DNA from 2 places in the Lysinibacillus sp. IITD104 genome. Region 1 is predicted to be linked to the other one. Evidence: riboswitches for the same ligand, from Rfam matches in the RefSeq annotation. Region 1 holds a riboswitch; the other holds the start of a gene.

Region 1 (8,389 bases):
TGAAGGTGTAAAGATGGGGGTTATTATTTGTTATGATTTACGATTCCCTGAAATTATCCGTGACTTAGCATTGCAAGGTATTCAAGTTCTACATATTGTAGCAGAATGGCCACTTGCAAGGGAAACTCACTGGAATACGTTAATTCGTGCTCGCGCAATTGAGAACCAAATGTATGTTGTTTCATCCAATGTTACCGGAATAAAATTAGGAGTAGTATTCGCAGGTTGTTCGCAAATTGTAGATCCCTGGGGAGACATCGTTCAGAAATTAGACCAAGAAGTTGGTGAAATAAGAGCAACTTTAGATTTTGAAAAAGTACTGCAAATAAGAAGAGAAGTTCCCATATTCGAGACGAGGGTACCAGAGAAATATAGAAAATTATAATGTATTTAGTGATCAAACTATCACCTTCGAATGTTTAGTTATTTTTGTAAGACGATAACAAGCCTTTATGTTTTACGGTAACTTCTTAAAACGAATGTATTTTTTGTTAATATCGACATCATGAAACTATTCTCCTTTCATATTCAATTTTCGACCAAAGGAAAATATCCCGATCGAGCATAAAGAATGCTAAAAGCTGACTGCTGGTCCATAAGTAATGGAGGTTAAATCAATTGAGCACAGATAATTTTATAACTACTACACAAGTTTTGAATGAAAAAGCAGTTTTATCTGCTCTTGAATTAAATTTAGCCATGATCGAGTTTAATTTACAAGGCGAAATAATTTGGGTTAATAAAAACTTCTCAAACACTTTGGGATATGAAGTAAAAGAAATGAAGAATATGAGACATAAACAATTATGTACTGAGGAATTTAAAAACAGTAAAGAATACGTTTTATTATGGGATAACCTCATCAAAGGAATAAAGTTCCAACAAAAAATGCAGAGAGTTGATAAATGGGGAAATTTATTATGGCTTGAAGCTACCTATATACCAATTCGAAATGACAATGGAAATGTAAGTCATGTTTTGAAGATTGCCACAGATATTACAGAACGTGAAAATAAAACAAGGGATGTTATAGCTCAATTAAATGATATGTCTACAGAGTTAGGGAATATGGTTGTTTCAAAATCTAATGAAAACATTCAAGCTCTTAATTCTCTAAAAGAAGACACTAAGTTAATAAGTGAGGTATCTAAATCTATAAGATATATAGCTTCTCAAACAAACCTATTAGCATTAAATGCAGCCATTGAAGCAGCTCGTGCGGGGGAACATGGGAAAGGATTCGCAGTGGTTGCAGATGAGGTCCGTAAATTAGCCAATAATTCTGATGAAGCTATAAAGGATGTCAACTCTTACTTAAATCACATTACCGATGAAGTAACAAAGGTTAGTGATATCACGGAAAACTTACAAAAGTTAGTTGAAATCACTCAACTAAAGATTGATAAAATAATGAATGAGTTTGGATGATGATTTCATAAAGGACCCAGGCACTTTAATTTTGTGCCTGGGTTTTATAATAAATGAAAATTTTTTTAAAATAATTGTATCTGTTTAATTCCAAACAAACTGAATTAAACTTGTATTTATTAAACATCACCAATATATATATATTGGAAATTTCCTTTGTGATCGTATACAAAACTTATCAAAAGCTTTTCTTCTTTTTCCAAGTTTTCTAAATAATAACCAACTTCTGTACTATCGGATTGAACATTTAAATAAGCAATGAACATTGGGAGTTTTGCTTTCTCAATTGGGAATGCCGCGCTTTTTGTATTGTCTGGGGTCTTGAAGTTTATCTCACCATGTAACACATTAAAATCAGCGTGATAATCAGTTTTTATTTGTTCATATTGTTCTTCGTTGATCAATCTCATAATCGTTCTGGATGTACTATCAAATTGCTGGAGATATACACTATAATCACTTTTCAAATTCTGCAATTCATCTTTTAATTTCTGATTTTCTTCTTTAAGTTCGTTAATTTGAGTTGTATGATCTTGAGTAATAGAAGTTTTTTCTTCTTTATCGGAACAACCTATTAAAATTACAAGGATACAAAAAAATATACCTAACTTAATTTTTTTCATGCTATTCCCCCTTAATATAAATATACACTGCAGCTAAACGAATTTTAATGTAAAAATTCGAAAGCATTAGAGAATTTGTTAAGAAATGTTCTCAAGGTGGTTTATAATCTTCTACAATCGGGCGCTTTGTTTGAAAACCATTGAGCTGCTTAAACAGCTCTTAATAGGATGAAGAGGACTAATTTATGGGGATATGCATGGGCGATGGTTGGTCTGATTACGGCAGGCTTCGATAATGGCCAAAACCTTAATTTGGCTGTACCTGCCAATCTAATTTATCAGATTGCTCAAAACTTTATAGAATTAGTGACTTGAATTTCCACTATTCAACCATTGCTTTTTCTTTCGTAATCTTATAGAATGTAGAACGGTATAAATGAACGATATAAAAATCCTTTAATACGGTCCAGAGAGGCTGAAAAGGGCTATGTGATATTTTTAAGCTAATATCTTTGCTTTGTCATGCCCTTTTGTCCTCTGTGACGGAAGGGCTTTTATTATTGATCCATACCCCTCTTTTAAAGGAAGTCCCGTGAGGCTTCAAAAGAGAATGGACAAGACAGCTATAATCCATTCACTAAAAGAGATCGACAACTAGAAAATTGGAGGCTAGAAAGAATGGATTATCGTAAAAAAACCGTGGTCGCTTCAGTGGCAGGGCTGACGCTAGAGGGAATGGACATTATGTTTATTTCTTTTGCTATGACAATGATTATTGCAGAATTTAATATTGATCTTGCAACGGGTGGATTGATTTCATCCATCACGAATATGGGGATGCTACTAGGTGGTATTGTTTTCGGTGTGTTAGCAGATAAATATGGACGAGTAAAAGTGTTTACCTATACGATTATTTTGTTTGCCATCGGAACGGCTTTAACAGGAGTAGCAACAAGTATTGAACAAGTTTATGTTTATAGATTTATCGCTGGTTTAGGTGCTGGCGGAGAATATGGTATTGGGATGGCGCTTGTAGCGGAGGCTTGGCCAAAGAATAAACAAGGCAGAGCATCCTCCTATGTCAGTGTGGGCGCACAATATGGAGTAATTTTAGCAGCTTTGTTAAGTGCTATTATTTTACCAACTTTAGGGTGGCGTGCATTATTCTTTGTAGGATTACTACCAGTTATTTTCGCCTTTATTGTACGTAAAAATATTGATGAATCACCAGAATGGTTAGCAGCGCAGAAACAACAAAACAATAAGCAAGAGAACGGGAAATTGACACAGTTATTTGCTTCACCACGTATCACCATGACAACACTCTCGCTGATTTTAATGGCTACTGTTCAAATTGCAGGCTATAATGGTCTGATGATTTGGCTACCTTCGATGTTACAGAAATCGCAAGGTTTATCGGTTTCAAGCTCAGCATTATGGACAATTAGTACTGCTGTAGGAATGATTATTGGTATGCTGACGTTTGGTAGATTTATGGATCGTTTTGGTGCTAAGCGGACATTCGGTATCTTTTTAGTAGCCTCTGCATGTGCTGTATTCCTTTACTCGTTTGCAACGGGCGCAGTTGCGATATTAATAGGCGGTGCGGTTGTAGGATTCTTCTCTAATGGGATGTTTGCAGGATATGGAGCATTAATTAGTAGCTTCTATCCAGTACAAATTCGCAGTACAGCAACAAACACCATTTTTAACTTTGGACGAGCTATAGGTGGGTTTTCACCAATCTTTGTTGGCTATATTTTACAAAGCTACGATATGACTGTTGTTATGATTTACTTAGCAGCACTGTATTGTATTTCCTTTATCGTTATGCTAACGCTTAAGAGCTCAGGTAAGGAATTGCAAACAGCATAATTTTATAGAGCACGAAAGAACGAATTCCACTTCTGCAAATGGGATTCGTTCTTTTCTTTATTAGTATTTAATTATAATAAACCCTTTGAACGTTTTTCAGCGATTTCAACAAGGCGTTTTGTAATCTCTCCTCCAACTGAACCATTTGCGCGAGAAGATGCTTCTGGCCCAAGCTGAACGCCAAACTCTTGTGCAATTTCATATTTCATTTGATTAACAGCCTCATGTACACCAGGTACTAGAAGTTTATTTGAACTGCGGTTATTATTAGCCATTGTTCTCACCTCCTTGACCTTAGAATGGTTGCGATTAAACTTTTCATACATTTAAAAAGTAGGAAATGCACACGCTATTTGCTAACAACAACAACTTGTGGAAAGCTAGCAATAATCAGCAAACACTCTGTTATAATTAAGCCTGGCTCTTTACTATATAAGGTTAATTAAAGGAGGAATATATAATGACGAATAATGATATCTTAATTCGTTTACGCTATGCGTTCGATATAAAAAATGTAGATATGGTAGAAATTTTCAAACTTGGTGGCATGGATTATACAAAGGAAGAAGTATTAAATATGCTGATTAAGATTAATGATGAGGAAGAAGCGCCAGAAGAATACATCAAATGTAATAATAAAATGTTAGAGGCATTTTTAAATGGATTAATTACTTTTAAACGTGGGCCTCAGAAACCCAAGGAAGGACAGGCTGTTGGACCGTTACCTGTGTCAGGTAAAGAAAGCCCAAATAATATGCTACTAAAGAAAGTAAAAATTGCTTTAGCTTTAACAACTGAGGAGATGCTTGAAATTTTATATGAAGGCGGCATTAAAGTTACAAAAGGTGAATTAGGTGCTATTTTAAGAAATCCAAGTCATCGTAATTATAAAGAGTGTGGCGATTCATTCGTACGAAATTTTTTAAGGGGCTTAACATATAAATATAGAGCCTAATGCCCAATAGATATCAATCATCAAGTGCCAATTTTTTCTTTGAAACTCGTTGACAATTTGTGACGAAATTGTGTACAATAAATTTATCACAAAATGTTCATAAAAAAGATGAAAAATGTTCACAGACAAAGGGGTGCTTGTATGATTTATTTTGACATCTTATTAGTAGCTATTGCATGTATTACAATGCCTTTTATTGTTGCGGTTATGTTAGATATTTTTTATGCGGAACGAAAAAAAGTACGCTTTTCATTACGTCGTACTTCAGTATGGTATATCGCTATGTTTGCATTATCCTTTATACCATCCGTATTACTTGTTACACAAAACGTATAATTTATTCAAACACTTAGGGGTAAGTGAAATGAAAATAAACAGCTACAACGCTAATTGAGGTTGTAGCTGTTTTATTTTGTTCAATAGATGAATAAAAACTTTAAAATAATGTATTTTTAAGCACATAAATAATTATTAATGAAGGTTAAGATAGTATAAAGTATGTATGTTTTAAGAAGAGAACATTGACTACTTTTACCTACTGTGTTAATTTTGGTAGGGAAATATAGGCAAATTTACTGAAAAGTAAAGACGCAAAGCTACAGGTCTAAGGCAATAAATGCTATGACGGCTGGGTTGCAAAAGAGTGCTAGTTGTATCATTCTCATTCTAGTTTTTGTTCTTTTATGCCTATTTCTTTTGAAATAGGCATTTTTTTTTGCAAGTAAAGTTCAAAGGAGGAAAAGGGGAAATGAAGTTGTTAAAAAACACATCACTAAAAAATAAGCTTTTACTAACAGTCTCTATTGTTGTATTACTGCTTATCGCTATTATTACGACGCAAAGTATTAGTGAATTGAATAATCGGATGAATGTGGATTTGGAGCAAGAATTAAAAAGTGTTGGTTTATTAACAGCTATGAACTTAGACAGTGATGAAGTAAAAGAGCTGCTGTCCGAAAAAGGGGAAACAAACGCAAAGTTTACAAAGATCCAAAAGCAACTTGATATGATTCAAGAACAGCAAGGTATTATGAGCTGGAGTTATATTTGGGATGTAAAGGATGAGGGTGGCGTCAATCCAATTGGCTATACCTCTAATTTAAATGAAGTATATGAAGCTGGTGAAATTTTTAATGATTTAGCGGATGAACATGTAGAAACAGCAAAATTAGCTATTGAAAATAATAGTACAGAGGTAACTGATATTTTCGAGGATCCTTTTGGTTCTTGGAGAACGGTTTTTAGTCCTATTAAAGATGATAATGGCCAACTAATCGCCCTATTAGGGATTGATTACTCCGCTGATTATATCAATACGATTATTAAAACAAGTGTAATTAAGCAAATTGTCATTGCCATTATTGGTATTTTAATTTTATTAATTTTAGTTTACATAATTATAGATCGACTTTTAAAGCCACTGAAAAAAGTAGTGAATGTAGCCAATCAAGTGGCAAATGGTGAATTAATCGATGTTGATTTAGAGACATCAAAGGATGAAATTGGAAAATTATCTGAATCCATCCGAACAATGGTGGCCAATTTGCAACATATTATTTTAAACATACGCAATACATCCAATCATGTTTCTTCAGCCGCCAATCAATTAACGGTACATGCTGGTGAAACCTATAACAGCTCCACAAATATTGCTCTAGATATGAATCAAATTACACAAAATGCCGAGGCTTCGATGACTATGACAGAAGAAACTGCTGCTGCTATGGAAGAAACTGCAACAGGTATTCAGCAAATTGCTGATTCTGCAAACACAGCTGCGGAATCATCTATTTCAGCATCACAGGCTTCGGAAAGAGGAAATGAAGTTGTACAACAAGTTATTGCGCAAATGGAGTTAATTAATGATTCTGTTGAACAAATAGGGACAACCATTAATGGACTACATGTTAATACAAAAAAAATAAGTGAAATTGTTAGCTTAATTACTGCTATTGCGGATCAAACAAATCTATTAGCATTAAATGCTGCCATCGAAGCGGCACGAGCAGGTGAACATGGTAAAGGCTTTGCCGTTGTTGCGGATGAGGTGAGACGCTTAGCTGAACAATCCTCTCAATCCGCAACAGAAATTTACAATTTAATTAATTCTATTCAGTCTGATTCAAACGCTTCTATCACGGTTATGGAGAAAGGCAAAGAGGATGTTAAGGTAGGGATGGCATTTACCAATGAGGTTGGTGAAATCTTTAAAGAAATTCTTACTTCCTCAGAAGAGGTGGCTAGCCAAATACGTGAAATTTCAGCAGCCTCACAACAAATTTCTGCCTCCTCAGAAGAAGTGGCGGCATCTGTTAATAATATTAAACAATCTGCAGAGCAATCAGCAGAATTCTCTTCTAATGTATCGAAATCTACACAAGAGCAATTATCTACCATGCAGGAAGTAAAGGATGCCTCTTCATCATTGGGCAAAACAGCAGAAGAGCTGCAAGGTCTTGTGGCAAAATTCAAATTGGAGAATGATCATAATGGACATTAATTTTACAGGGAAAAATGTTTTAATAACAGGCTCTAGTAAAGGAATCGGTAAAGCAATTGCATTAGGCTTTGCGCAACATGGAGCCAATATTTTAATTAATTATATTGGGGATGAGCAAGAGGCAGAAGCTGTACGTGCAGAAGCAGAAAAGTTGGGTGTGAAAGCTTTAATATTCCACGCAGATGTTTCTAACTCTCAAGAAGTACAAGCGATGCATCAATTCATGGACGAGCATCTCGGGGATCTTGATGTTCTTGTAAATAACGCTGGATTTGCACAGGGTTCCAGCATTACAGATTTAACGGATGAGCAGTGGGATCGTATGATTAAAGTTCATTTATATGGCTGTTTCTATAATTGCCGTGAAGCAGCTAAAAGAATGAAGGAACGTAATACAGGAAAAATCATTAATATTTCATCTGATATTGGTAGCTTGGGTTGTGAAGAATTCACGCATTATTCAGCTGCGAAGGGTGCTATTAATGCTTTTACAAAGGCTTTAGCAAGAGAATTAGCACCTTCTATACTTGTCAATGCAGTTGCTCCTAGTGGAACATTTACGGACATTCTACAAGAGTTTGGCGATAACTATGTGGAGGAAGAATCCGCAAAATATCCATTAAAACGTTTAGCGCAACCAGAAGAGATTGCGAAAAGTGTATTATTTTTAGCCTCTAATCATGCTGACTTCTATACAGGTCAAATTTTAACGCCAAATGGTGGGGTCGTAATGAACGGTTAATGGAAAACGAAGGAGTAAATAATGTTAAATATTATTATCTTTTGCTTATACTTATTATTTATCTATTATATTGGCTATAAAGGCTATAAGCGTGTCAACACAGCTGAGGATTTAATTGTTGCTGGCTGGAGCATGCCTTTATCCGTTGTAACGGGTAGTTTAGTCGCTGCATTATTAGCAGCTCCCTTCTTTTTTGCAGCGGTAGGCTCTGGCTATACAAGTGGTGGCTTTGAAGGTTCGGCAACAATGGGTGGTTTAGGGACTTGTATGATTCTTGGAGCACTCATTTGGACAAAGCCATTACGACGTTTAAAGGGCTGGACATT
Region 2 (8,389 bases), 1.1 Mb from region 1:
CATGCGATGTGTGAACAAAATTCTGATACATTAGAGCGTATTATTGAAGTAGTTGAGGAAAAATTTGGTGATGTGTTACACCAAATGAAATGGTTAAACTTCGGTGGCGGTCACCATATTACGCGTGATGATTATGATGTAGAAAAACTTGTGAACATCATTAATTATATTCAAGAAAAGTATAACCTGCTTGTTTATCTTGAGCCTGGTGAAGCAGTAGCCCTTAATACAGGCTACTTAGTAGCAACAGTGCTTGATATTCAAGAAAATGGGATGGATCTTGCTATTTTAGATACATCAGCAACATGTCACATGCCTGATGTACTTGAAATGCCTTACCGTCCAATGATTATTGGTTCTGGACAAGCAAATGAATTAGCACACACATATCGCTTAGGCGGACTAACATGTCTAGCTGGTGATGTGATTGGTGATTATTCGTTTGAACAGCCATTAAAACCAGGTGATCGTCTTGTATTCACAGATATGGCTCATTATTCAATGGTGAAAAACCATATGTTTAACGGTGTCAACTTACCATCTATCGTTTCGTATAACGATGAAGAAGGCATTAAAGTGATCCGTGAGTTTAAATTTGAAGACTACAGTGGTCGTCTGTCTTAATAGCAATAGAAAAGCCCTTCCAGTTTTACACTGGAAGGACTTTTTTTATGGACGCATGGTCATCCAATTCTCCACATAATGAATGGCTACTCCATGAAAAGCATCGTTATTTGAAAAATGTTGCTGAACAAGTATAAGCTGTTCATTCATAAAGGCTTCTCCATTATCATAAAAAGTAATATTTTCCCCTTCCTCTGAAGCGCCTGTTTCTACACCAATTACAATTGATTTATTCACAGTGGAAGCATAAGCGATTTCATGTTCTACAATAGAGATAATATCTTTTGCAGCATCACGATAGGCCATGATCGTCACACTATCCACATGGTCAATGACCCAATCAGCTAATAACCCTTTTCCAAATTCGTTATTATACTGAACTTCATCAAACCAAAATGGCATGTCTACTTCTAAAGTAAGTTGTAACTGACTTGCTTTCTCACTTGCTTTCATTATTAGTGTTTGATAGGATTCTATCGTTTGTGCTTGATGTAAGCTCCATCCACTATTTAAATAAGGTTCTACATCAAGGTGCACTCCAGAAAATTGCTCAGATTCAGTTGAATTCTTATTATATATATGTAACCAATTAAACAATTCGTCTTGGCTTTGACTACCCTCAGCTGAAACCCAGCTTGCAGCACCATCCAATGCATAAATGCGAATACCTTTGTCAGAAGCGTTACTAATAAAATGCTTATAGTCATTGCTCGCTATGCCTTGATCGATTTGCAGATAAACTTTATTGACATCGTTATGTTCTAAAAATAATAATATTTTTTCTTGGTCATCCATGATGAGGGATGTATCCCACAGCCACGTAGCCTTTTCCTGTATAGACATTGCATCAACCTTTCCACTTGATAAAGCTAATGAACTAATTATGATGACGATTAGTGCGGTCCATACTTTTAATTGTCTCTTCATACGAACTAACTCCATTCTACTCGCCACGGCTCCTAGAACAGAACCTGGCAACCTGACAATCTTGCACTGAAATTATAGTGTTTAGACTCATGGCTTTGCGTCCCTCCCTTTCGGTGAAGTTTGCCTTTTTCAGTTTTTTCTTAATCATTATCATACGCGGTTAGCAATGGTTTATCTGTAGGTATAATGCATAATTGTCACATGTATGATCAGGTAAAAACGACAAAATACAGGTTAAATTTACTATTCAAACATAAAAAAAACGTAGAGTGTCTAAGACTCTACATTTTCCTTTTCATTTTCAAGCATTTTGTGTAAATAATTGATAATCTCACGAATGCCGTCTAATGAATTGACAAGTATTTTGGGATCAACATACGTAATCATTCGGTTTTCAAGATTAGCTACCGCAGTAAAATAGCGTGTTTTACTATAATTGACTAGGCCCAATTGCTGAAGTACTGATTCATCGAAATCAAGAATTTCTCGTGCTTCTGTAACAAGTAATCCATAATTAACCACATCAGTATTCAACACAATGATACGTGCGGTTGATGGATTAGATAAGCGGTTATACAGTATGCGCTCAAAATCTAGAACAGGTACAAGCTCACCACGAATTCTTGTAAAGCCTAGAAGATAGTTAGGTAAATGAGGAATAGGTGTTACATGCTCTAATTTTTCAATTGAAATCGCTTGTTCCACAGGTACGGCGTATTCCTCTGTCCCACAAGCAAAAACGACTGCTTTGACACTTTCCATAGGGTTACACATCCTTACTCGACTGTTAATTTTTCGCCGATTCTTTGACGATTTCTACTAGTAAATCTGCTAATTTTTCAAGTTCTTCTACTGGTATCTTTTCATTCGTTGTATGAATATCCTCATAGCCAACAGATAAATTAACTGTAGGAATGCCAAAGCCTGCGATGACGTTTGCATCTGAGCCTCCACCAGAAATACCTAGTGTCGGAGTACGATCAATATTGCGTGCAGCAGCCATAGCTACCTGAACAACTTTATCAGATTCCGTTACACGGAAGCCTGGATACATCAGCTTCACTTCAACCTCTGCCCGTGCACCTAAAGAAGCAGATACTTGTTCAAACGTATCTTGCATATGCTTTGTTTGCGCATCCAATTTAGCTTTGTCTATAGAACGTGCTTCTGCCAGGATTGTCACTTCGTCACAAACAATATTTGTTGCTTGTCCACCTTCAAAACGCCCAATATTCGCTGTCGTTTCTTCATCTAAACGGCCTAGTTTCATTTGAGCAATGCATTTTGATGCGACTGTTATGGCAGAAATCCCCTTTTCAGGAGCAACCCCCGCATGTGCCGTTTTTCCAATAATCTTTGTAAAAATTTTCGCCTGGAATGGTGCTGCTGTCACGATGCCACCAACTTTGCCATCGCTATCAACCGCAAAGCCATATTTTGCTTTAATGTTAGCTGGATCTAGCTCTTTAGCGCCAACAAGGCCACTTTCTTCACCAGCCGTAATAATAAATTCAATATCGCCATGTGCAATATTTTGCTCTTTCAAACGTTTGACCATCTCAAATAGAGCTGCTAATCCTGCTTTATCGTCGGCACCTAAAATCGTCGTACCATCAGATACGATATAGCCATCTTCACGCAAAGACGGTTTGATGCCTTTTCCCGGTACAACGGTATCCATATGAGATGTAAAATAGATTGGCTCCACATCCAATGTACCTTTTAATGTGGCAATAATATTACCTGCCCCATGTCCATTACGCGTATGTGCATCGTCTTGAATCACTGAAAATCCAAGTGCAGTTAACTTCTCTACAAGAATGGGTGCTATTAGTTGTTCATGTTTTGTTTCTGAATCAATTTGTACGAGCTCAAAAAACTCTTCTACTAAACGACTTGTCATGTTGTAAAACTCCCTTAGTTTACGTGTTTTTCCACGTTATAGTATACGTATTATTTTAGCACAACGTCAGAAGAGTTGAAATCATTGAACAATACGACCAAAATAAAAAGTCTGAGAACAACTCAGACTTTCCTTAGTGATTGAAAATAAGCTCTTTTTCTTTTTCTAATGATTGTAGGTAGTTGACTGCTTTCTTATGTTTATCCTGTAAGCGCCAAATCGTATTATGTACATCATCCTGAACACGTGAGACCTGTTCCCTTGCTGTTGAAATTTTAGAATGAACAGACCATGCTGAAAAAATATCATCAAAAAAGTAGTCTGCAAACTTAACAAAGCCATCTGTTTCAACATGCAACGATTTCGTAGACATTTCTTGAACATCCAATAATTCATTGTGAAAACGCTGTAACGCAATTTGAGCACTGTGTAAATAGTTTTCTGACTGATCGAGTGCATTATGCTTTAAGTGTGTTGCAATCAGCCCACCACCCAAAAACGTATCCCATGTGGAATACCCATTTGCCGAATGTAAGGAAGCAGCTGCTTGCCCAAGCCTTGTAAGGGCTACTTCTCCCGCTTCCTCCGCCTCTTTAATTTCAGTGATGAGCTGTTTTGTTAGCATTTCCTCAAGTGCTAAATGCTCTAGCCTCTCTGCTTGGGCAGCATCATGAATCTGTAAGTACGCCTTCTTTTGAAGATAAACCTGTTGAAGTGATTGCTGTAACGCTATTTCATCAATTTGGGCTAGCTGGTTCATCACCTGCACGCTGTCCTCTGCTAAATCTGTTTGCATTTTCTTAGCTTCATTCAGCTTTAATTCAAGTACTGCCGCCTTATCAATTTTTTCTGCCCTCAGTTCATCTTGTTGCCCTGTCCACGTACGAATCATATTCATAAATGAGAAACCATCCAATTTATCCAGTTTGGATCGAATTTGTTGGAGTGCTGTTGTATGGTTGTCTATTTCCTGTTGTGTATGTTTAATTTGTCCCTCAATTAACTGATTTTGTTCGTTTAATCTAGATGCTTTTCTAAGTTGTGCATGAATCTTTTCTTGCTCTGTTTGTAATTGCTGCCATTCCATTCATCTCAACTCCTCTTATCTATCAGTACGGATGACAAACAAAAATGTTTCACTTTTTGGCAATGAAAAACCTAGCAACTTTTGAGCTGCTAGGCTTGTACGACTATTATAGAGGAATATTACCGTGCTTTTTCTCTGGACGTGTTTCATGTTTGTTGGACAGCATATCAAGTCCTTGAATCAGCTTGATACGTGTATCTCGTGGATCAATTACGTCGTCTACCATACCGCGAGATGCTGCAACATATGGGTTAGCAAATTTTTCTTTATATTCTTCGATTTTTGCTGCACGAGTTGCTTCAGGGTCATCTGATTTTGCAATTTCACGGGCAAAAATGATGTTAGCTGCGCCAGCAGCACCCATAACAGCAATTTCAGCATTTGGCCATGCAAATACAAGGTCAGCACCAATTGATTTAGAGTTTAAGGCAACGTAAGCGCCTCCATATGCTTTACGTAAAATCACTGTAATTTTTGGAACAGTCGCTTCTGAATAAGCATACAGAATTTTTGCACCATGGCGAATAATACCACCATGTTCTTGTTTAACACCTGGGAAGAAGCCAGAAACGTCTTCAAATGTAATGATTGGGATATTGTATGCATCACAAGTACGAATGAAACGAGCTGCTTTATCAGAAGAATCGATATCTAAGCCACCAGCAAGAACTTTTGGTTGGTTACAAACAAGTCCAACTGATTCACCAGCAATACGTGCAAAACCAACTACTACGTTTTTAGCAAACTCTGCATGTACTTCCATGAACGAACCTTCATCCACTACTTGCTCAACAACTTTACGTACATCATATGGACGTGTTGTTTCAATCGGCACTGTATCCACGATTTCTGGACGGTAGTCATCCCCTTCAGGTCTAGCTTGACGAGGTGCCTTTTCTTTATTGTTTTGTGGTAAGTAGCTTAATAGTTTTTTAATTTCATCAATCGCTGCTTCTTCAGAAGGAGCACGGAAATGAGCATTCCCACTAACCGCATTATTTACTTTCGAACCACCTAAATCTTCAGCGGAAATTTTCTCTCCTGTTACCGTTTCGATTACTTTAGGTCCTGTAATGAACATTTGAGATGTTTTATCCACCATTAGAATAAAGTCAGTAATAGCTGGAGAATAAACAGCTCCACCAGCACAAGGTCCCATAATCACAGAGATTTGCGGGATCACACCAGAATAAATGGCATTTCGGTAGAAGATATGACCATAGCCATCTAATGAAAGAACACCCTCTTGAATACGTGCACCGCCTGAGTCATTGATGCCGATAAATGGTGTACCATTTTTAGCAGCTAGATCCATCACTGTTGCCATTTTTTTCGCATGCATTTCACCAAGCGCCCCACCAAACACTGTGAAATCTTGAGAGAATAAGTATACTGGACGTCCGTTAATTTTACCGAATCCAGTTACGACACCATCACCAGGTCCCTCCATTTTTTCCATGCCGAAGTCTACTGTACGGTGTGTAATAAATGGGTTGATTTCGAAAAATGTACCTTCGTCTAGCAACAAGTCGATACGCTCACGAGCAGTAAGTTTCCCCTTCTCATGCTGCTTATCGATGCGTTCATAGCCCCCACCAAGTTCAATTACCGTTTTACGGTCATACAAGTCATTGATTTTGTCGAACATATCCATACTAATCACTTATCCCCTTTTCCACTTTTATCACATAGTTCATATAACACCCCAAATGAGGATTTAGGATGCATAAACGCAACCTCTGCCCCTCCAGCACCTGGCCCTGGCTCTTCGGATAAGAGACGTACACCTTTTTCACGAAGCTCTGCCATTCGTTCACGAATTCCCGTCACACCAAACGCAACATGGTGAATTCCTTCTCCACGTTTTTCAATAAAACCATGGATGGCACTTTTATCACTCATTGGTTCTAATAGCTCAATTTTCACGTTCCCTGCATCGATAAATGCCACACGAACCTGTTGAGATTCTACTTCTTCCACTTTCATCAACTTTAAGCCTAAAGTTTCTGTATAATATGTAATGCGTTCATCAAGATCGCGCACTGCAATCCCAATATGATCTACTTTCTCCATGGTGACATCTCCTTCTGTTATGGTACATACTCTATTTTACAGACTTTTTTGTCAAAACTCTACTACTTGAGAAATTTTTCAGATTTGCTAAACTATTTATAAGAAAAGAAGGAGCGAACGAGCATATGAGTAATAAAAAATTTCAAAAAGTCGTTATTTATAGTATGATCGCCATTATGCTAATCTCATCTCTAGCATTCGGATTATCTATGATAATTTAAGGCAAAGCACGAGGCGTCCACACTACTGTGGGCGCTCTTTTTTAACCTTTAACCCTTTAAATGACTGCTTTATTTCTAAATACCTGTCCATTTCCTCTATAAACTGATAGAGGGCTGCCTGAGCGATAAATTGCTCATGGCTTTGTGGTAAAGGAAGCTGAGAAAAATCGCGCTTAACATGTTCGAGCTTTTCGCGGTAATGACTAGCCGTATTCCCCGAATGAACATGCTCACCTAGGTCTTGTAAAAAATCTGCCACAATTTCAGCCTCTTGTACTATAACAGGTAATGTCGTCACTTTTGGTAGCACTCTTTCGATAATTTCTAGCTGCTGCTCTCGCATATCGAAATATACATAGTAATCATTTTTACGTCTTGTAAAATGGTTTTGAACATCTTTAAACGCCAATGATTTTGCCTCTTCTAGTGCTTTGATAGCATCGATAATTTCTTGACCGTTCCACAACGTATCTCCTTGCCGTAAATAGCTGGCAATTTCTAAAAAAATCTTACTATATAGCTCCTCTATTTTGACTCTGTAGTAATTTAATTCCTTTTGAATGTCTGGCATATACATATTAATGGCAATCCCTGTTCCATAACCGATAGCCATCAACGCTAATTCATTATAAACAAGTGTCAATGAGTACCCTTCAGCAGCGTAAATATGCATAATAATCACGACACTGGAGATAAATCCATCCGCAACCTTTAAAGATACAATGGTAGGTATAAAGAATATAAGCATGCCTGCTAGTGTAAGTGGATGGTAAGCAAATAACTCAAAGCTTACAAAGGCAAAAAGCATTGCTACAATACTTGCAACTAATCGTGTATAGGCTGCATAAATGGATTTCTTTTTTGTTGGCTGCACACATAATATGGTTAGAATCCCAGCAGATGCATATGAGGCTAAATCAAAATACTGTGCAATGGCAATGGCGATGGCCGCACCAATTGCTGTTTTTAAAGTTCGATAGCCGATTGAAAACTTCTTCAGGCCGACTGCCTCCCATCCTTTAGTACTCTTCACGCATTCAGCTAATTATTTAGCCAATATTACAAAAATTTTAACAATAATGAAACTAGCTATACATGAGGATCAGTAGGAAGCCTACATAGATAGCATGATCTATTTAGGCTTTTCTACTTGATTGAAAATGATTTTTCTTATGCAAGAATGGACTTAAAGCTCGTCACAATATTCTTCAAAGTTTGCTTGTAAATTTGTTACAACTGACATTGGGTCATGCCCTTCAATTTCATAACGTCCAACTTCTGCGACAACTTGTCCGTCTTTTAATAGAACGAATGATGGTGATGAAGGTAAATGATCTTCTCCAAAATGGTAACGTGCTGCTGCAGTTGCTTCTTTATCTTGCCCTGCAAACACTGTTACTAAATGATCTGGACGTTTATCATAATGAACGCATTGTGCCGCTGCTGGACGAGCGATTCCACCCGCACAACCACATACTGAGTTCACCATTACTAATGTTGTACCTGGACGAGCAAACGCCTCTTCCACGGCTTCTGGTGTTGTTAGTTGTTCAT

What was found. A riboswitch is a leader RNA that binds a small molecule or an ion and turns the genes downstream of it on or off. The one in region 1 is predicted to bind cyclic di-GMP.
Region 2: it holds a riboswitch for cyclic di-GMP, as region 1 does, so the genes downstream of both, V1L66_RS08965 (amidase) here and V1L66_RS03665 (methyl-accepting chemotaxis protein) in region 1, are expected to answer to the same signal.

Annotation. Positions count from the first base shown of each region.
Region 1 is NZ_JBAHYH020000001.1:708,569-716,957, forward strand. Features, by position in the region: gene V1L66_RS03620 (carbon-nitrogen family hydrolase) at 1-385, shown strand, start outside; partial or broken gene V1L66_RS03625 (PAS domain-containing protein) at 700-1,008, shown strand; gene V1L66_RS03630 (methyl-accepting chemotaxis protein) at 1,069-1,428, shown strand; gene V1L66_RS03635 (hypothetical protein) at 1,548-2,051, opposite strand; gene V1L66_RS03640 (hypothetical protein) at 2,220-2,366, shown strand; gene V1L66_RS03645 (MFS transporter) at 2,670-3,866, shown strand; gene V1L66_RS03650 (alpha/beta-type small acid-soluble spore protein) at 3,938-4,141, opposite strand; gene V1L66_RS03655 (DUF1456 family protein) at 4,327-4,821, shown strand; gene V1L66_RS03660 (hypothetical protein) at 4,963-5,157, shown strand; cyclic di-GMP riboswitch class I at 5,377-5,462, shown strand; gene V1L66_RS03665 (methyl-accepting chemotaxis protein) at 5,570-7,321, shown strand; gene V1L66_RS03670 (SDR family NAD(P)-dependent oxidoreductase) at 7,311-8,063, shown strand; gene V1L66_RS03675 (sodium:solute symporter) at 8,085-8,389, shown strand, end outside.
Region 2 is NZ_JBAHYH020000001.1:1,769,302-1,777,690, reverse strand. Features, by position in the region: gene nspC (carboxynorspermidine decarboxylase) at 1-624, shown strand, start outside; gene V1L66_RS08965 (amidase) at 670-1,551, opposite strand; cyclic di-GMP riboswitch class I at 1,595-1,686, opposite strand; gene V1L66_RS08960 (chemotaxis protein CheW) at 1,825-2,313, opposite strand; gene V1L66_RS08955 (M20/M25/M40 family metallo-hydrolase) at 2,339-3,454, opposite strand; gene V1L66_RS08950 (hypothetical protein) at 3,588-4,541, opposite strand; gene V1L66_RS08945 (acyl-CoA carboxylase subunit beta) at 4,648-6,195, opposite strand; gene mce (methylmalonyl-CoA epimerase) at 6,201-6,614, opposite strand; gene prli42 (stressosome-associated protein Prli42) at 6,740-6,835, shown strand; gene V1L66_RS08930 (aromatic acid exporter family protein) at 6,858-7,868, opposite strand; gene V1L66_RS08925 (BrxA/BrxB family bacilliredoxin) at 8,022-8,389, opposite strand, start outside.